One region of the Vibrio sp. YT-19(2023) genome, then DNA from elsewhere that is predicted to be linked to it. Evidence: riboswitches for the same ligand, from Rfam matches in the RefSeq annotation. Region 1 holds a riboswitch; the other holds the start of a gene.
The links. A riboswitch is a leader RNA that binds a small molecule or an ion and turns the genes downstream of it on or off. The one in region 1 is predicted to bind cyclic di-GMP.

Region 1 (2,401 bases):
CAAGCCATCTCCCAGTGTGAACCTATTCCAGGCTCGTAATGGTTTGCGCTTTCTTTCCACTGCATACAGTAACCAGAGTATGGGAAAGGTTTACATTGATAAATGCCCCCGTCGCTGGCAAGCACTTTTGTGCCCGCCGTGTAGCTAGATAGTCCTTCAGGGAAGACAAAATCGTACTCATCAGATGGTGGTGGAGTAACTGACTCTTCTTTTAAGTGAAAGTCGAGTGTTTGCTGATCCACCAAGTTGCCATCTTTATCCTTAATACGTGTTACGAGCATATGGTGACCCGGCTCCGATTTACTTAAAGCGAGCGATATCGCCTCTACCGAGCCGTCTTTCATTTCGTTTGCCCAACTTGCAAGTGGTTCGCGATGGTGATTGTAAACGGTGAGTTCTGCATTTAAATCGCCTTCAGCAGTTAGTGTCAGATCCAACGTTGTCGGTGTTGACTCAATGATATACTCGTCTGCTAAGCCATCTACTGTGAGTGAGTATTCTGGGACAGGAGTTTCAATGTTATAGCCGATCTCTACTCGCTCAAGGCCGCTATTTGCTTGCAGATACACCGGATTAGTACCATAAACAGGAGTGAATTTATCCTCTGCATACTGCCCGGCTTGCAGTTTTGCTTGTTCTTGGTTTAGCTTAGTCGCGAGTGCGTAAGACCAGTTTTTCGCTTGGCCCATTGCTGCATCGGTAATTTCTAGTTCAGTTCTATACGCCACGTTTTCACCTGCTTGATCAAATACGCGTGTATAAACCGAATCCCCAATATTTAAATCCATTGTAGGAATAATTTGACCGCCTTGCTTCCAATCTGGAATAACGGGACTGTCACCATCAAATTTCACATCGATCACGTTATAAAATGAGGCTGCAGTGTCGCCAACATCTCATACTGCCAGGATGACATGGTATCCCTCGCGAGTAGGCACATTACATTGATGGCTTACCTGTTTCGGGGGTTGAACCATATTGCCGTCGACGACACAGAAAGGAGTTAGATCAAAAGAGTCTCGTGATAGTGAAGCGTTTGGGTTCCAATCAGGCTTGGTGATGTAATATTTCCAGTCGCGCGTCACGTGGTTAGCGGTAAATGTCCATTCAAAAGGTTGTGTACCTGCTTGAATAGGGCGTTTTACCCAACGGTCGGCAGTTTGCTCATCAAGGGCAGCTGCTAAAGCGGTTTCGGCACTCGCTATTTTACCATCGCGAGGCCCTGTTTCGGGAAAGCCATCAGGGCCTTCAACGCTTTGCGGTTCATATTGAATCGCACCGCAGTTATTATTTTTTTCGTTAGTATCTGGCGATGGATACTTACATAGTGCCGAGCGACTTGCAGCGACACCACCATTGGTTTCTGATACATAACCGTGAGCCGCAGCACCTGAGCTAATGCTTGCAAGTGCTAACGCGAGTACGGATTTGGTTGGAAATGATTTCATCACATGTCCTCTGTTATGGCTGACAAACTAATGTCACACCCCGGCGCATGCTGAGCATAAAGCAACGCTACAGAAATTGGACTTCTGTAACACTGAGTCATGGTAACCCCGCTATCATGAGCATTCTTTTAGATTTTTAAATGCTGACAGACCGGAAGCTTTGCGTCCCACCCTTTCGAATGGTTTGCCGAAATGTGATTGAGCAGCCAAAATTTAGCTTAAGAATTTACATGTGGAAAAGTAAACGTCACTGACATGGAATCCTGTTCTCAAATTGAAAGATAACGATATCTTAACCTCGTCAATATTATGCAGTATCGTATTGCAAGATATTGATTTTAATTTTGTTTTTATCTTATTAATAATCATGGAGAATGAGTGGAGGTTTGTTGGGGATAAATGGAGAGGAATCGTGCTAAGGGTGGAAGAAGTTCTGTCTAAAGGGCGGATTGTACCGCCCTCTGAATGGTGTTATTTCGGCATGATGACAGTATCAATCACGTGAATGACACCGTTTTTAGCTTTCACATCGGTTGCAATGACATTTGCATCGTTAACCATGACTTTATCACCCATGGTTTTAATCATCACATCTTGCCCCTGAACCGTAGTCGCTTTGTCTAGCTTAACAACATCGGCAGCCATCACTTTCCCTGGGACGACGTGATAAGTCAAAACAGATACTAACTTGTCTTTGTTTTCCGGCATTAAGAGCATGTCGACTGTGCCGTCTGGCAGTTTTGCAAAAGCGTCATCCGTTGGTGCAAAAACAGTAAATGGGCCTTCCCCTTTGAGAGTGTCAACCAAGCCCGCTGCTTTCACCGCAGCAACAAGCGTATTGAAAGAGCCGTTGTCAGCGGCAACGTCGACAATATCGGCTTTCATCATGCCATGCTCATGAGCCTTGACGGGAAGCATAAAAGATAATGTCGCCATCAGTGTAGCCGCGATAA
Region 2 (2,401 bases), on a different contig from region 1:
AAGCGAACCTAGCTGTAAATGAAGACTGGATCCTTGAAGGTAACTTTGAATGTGATACGGCCGTATTAGTTGCAGATAAAATTACCGCAATGGACAAGCGCCCGACGGCGGTATTCTGTTTTAACGACACAATGGCTCTCGGCCTAATGAGCCGCTTGCAACAAAACGGGATCAAAATTCCTGAAGATATTTCAGTGATCGGCTACGACAACATCGAGCTTGCAGAATACTTCTCTCCACCGCTAACGACTATCCACCAACCTAAACGTCGTGTTGGTAAAAATGCATTCGAAATTCTACTTGAGCGTATCAAAGATAAAGAACACGAAAAACGAATTTTCGAAATGCAACCTGAGCTTGTAATTCGAAATACTGTGAAAAAAATGAACTAAATTTCACTGTATTTAACCGTGTTAAATAAGCGCTCTACAGGGGCGCTTATTTTTTTGGAAAAATTAAGCATTCTCTAATACTTCACACCACTCTAATAACAATTGACTAACGTTAACTCCCTGTTTTATATAAATGTAATATATATTAAGAACTCCTTTTCAAAGGCCAATTTGCACCTTTCCATATGCAAAATAGAGCATTCAATCTATCATTTTTATTGAACCGAAATCACACTTTTAACGCTAAACCGTGATGTTAATTCAATATAAGAAGTATGCTCATTGTGTCACGCACAGGGCAAACCATTCGAAAGAGTGGGACGCAAAGCCTCCGGCCTGAACCATATTACGATATGGAAGGTAGCGGGGTTACCGATGGCAAGTGTGTAAGCAATGACTTTACTCTGTAATGACATTGTTTTTACGCATGTTTGCTACTCTCTCGGACCTGACTTTTGGTGGCGTAATATTAATTACACCGAGATAACAAAACATGGATAAACCGATACTCAAAGACTCTATGAAGCTATTTGAGGCACTTGGTAATATCAAGTCGCGCTCAATGTTTGGTGGCTTCGGACTATTCGCTGATGAAACAATGTTTGCACTAGTGGTAAACAATCAGCTTCATATCAGAGCAGACCAAAAAACTTCATCTGACTTCGAGAAACAAGGGCTAAAGCCTTACGTTTATAAAAAACGTGGCTTTCCAGTCGTTACAAAGTACTACGCTATTTCCAGCGATTTATGGGAATCAAGCGAACGCTTAATCGAAGTAGCGAATCAATCATTGAAAAAGGCAAAGCTTGAGAAAGAACAGCAAGCAAGTACAAAGCCTAACCGTTTGAAAGATTTGCCTAACTTACGACTGGCTACCGAGCGCATGCTAAAAAAAGCCGGCATCGAATCCGTAGAGAAGCTTGAAGAGGAAGGTGCGCTTAACGCCTATAAAGCGATAAGAGATACGCACTCTGCAACCGTCAACATTGAGTTGCTATGGGCACTAGAAGGTGCTATCAACGGCACTCATTGGAGTGTGGTACCTCAAGCTCGCCGAGATGAGTTGATGAACGGCCTCCAATAAAAGTCGGCCTAAAAACTATCTTGTAAAACCGCAGTCTAATCTGCGGTTTTTTTGTGAAATTTTTTCGGTTTTCCTACTGTCTTATTACATATATCCCAAATTGGAATCAAAATTATGAATAAGAAACTGATATTAGGTCTCATCCTACTAGCGGCTATCGTCTTTTTAGGTATTAACTTTGGCCAGTATTTAACCTTAGAGAATGCAAAAGCCCAACAAGAAGCACTAACTACATACATCGATCAGAATTTTGTATTCTCGGCTGCGATTTACTTTTTTACCTACATTGCAATTACCGCTTTTTCTATCCCAGGAGCGGCAGTAGTCACCTTACTTGGTGCAGCCTTATTTGGTTTTTGGACAAGCTTGCTACTGGTTTCTTTCGCTAGCACTATGGGGGCAACACTGGCCTTCTTGAGCAGCCGATACTTATTGCGTGACTGGGTACAAAACAAATTCGGAAATAAACTCAACGCAATTAATCAAGGTGTCGAAAAAGACGGAGCTTTTTATCTATTTTCCTTGCGTCTAATCCCTGTATTCCCTTTCTTTCTAATCAACTTACTGATGGGCTTAACACCGATGTCTGTAGGTCGATTTTATCTCACTAGCCAAATAGGTATGCTGCCAGGCACAGCCGTATATCTGAATGCAGGTACTCAATTAGCAACAATTGAAAGCCTATCGGGCATTGTTTCACCCGCAGTATTAGCGTCTTTTGCGCTATTGGGACTATTTCCAATCATCACTAAATGGGTTATGAATAAAGTAAGGCCGACACCAAGTCAGCAAAACTCGTAATTGGTGAAGTGGGTATTTTGATGAAAATATTTATCGCTAAAAACCCAGCAGAAGCACACATTGTATGTGAGCTGCTTAAAGTGGAACAAATTTACTGTGAAGTTCGCGGAGAAGGTATTTTCGG

Region 2: it holds a riboswitch for cyclic di-GMP, as region 1 does, so the genes downstream of both, R7E78_RS04600 (TfoX/Sxy family DNA transformation protein) here and gbpA (N-acetylglucosamine-binding protein GbpA) in region 1, are expected to answer to the same signal.

The regions. Positions count from the first base shown of each region.
Region 1 covers NZ_JAWOQN010000002.1:189,931-192,331, forward strand. The annotation lists partial or broken gene gbpA (N-acetylglucosamine-binding protein GbpA) at 1-1,448, opposite strand, end outside; cyclic di-GMP riboswitch class I at 1,547-1,647, opposite strand; gene R7E78_RS02860 (fasciclin domain-containing protein) at 1,920-2,401, opposite strand, start outside.
Region 2 covers NZ_JAWOQN010000004.1:94,091-96,491, reverse strand. The annotation lists gene purR (HTH-type transcriptional repressor PurR) at 1-392, shown strand, start outside; cyclic di-GMP riboswitch class I at 680-769, shown strand; gene R7E78_RS04600 (TfoX/Sxy family DNA transformation protein) at 886-1,476, shown strand; gene R7E78_RS04595 (TVP38/TMEM64 family protein) at 1,591-2,277, shown strand; gene R7E78_RS04590 (DUF2007 domain-containing protein) at 2,298-2,401, shown strand, end outside.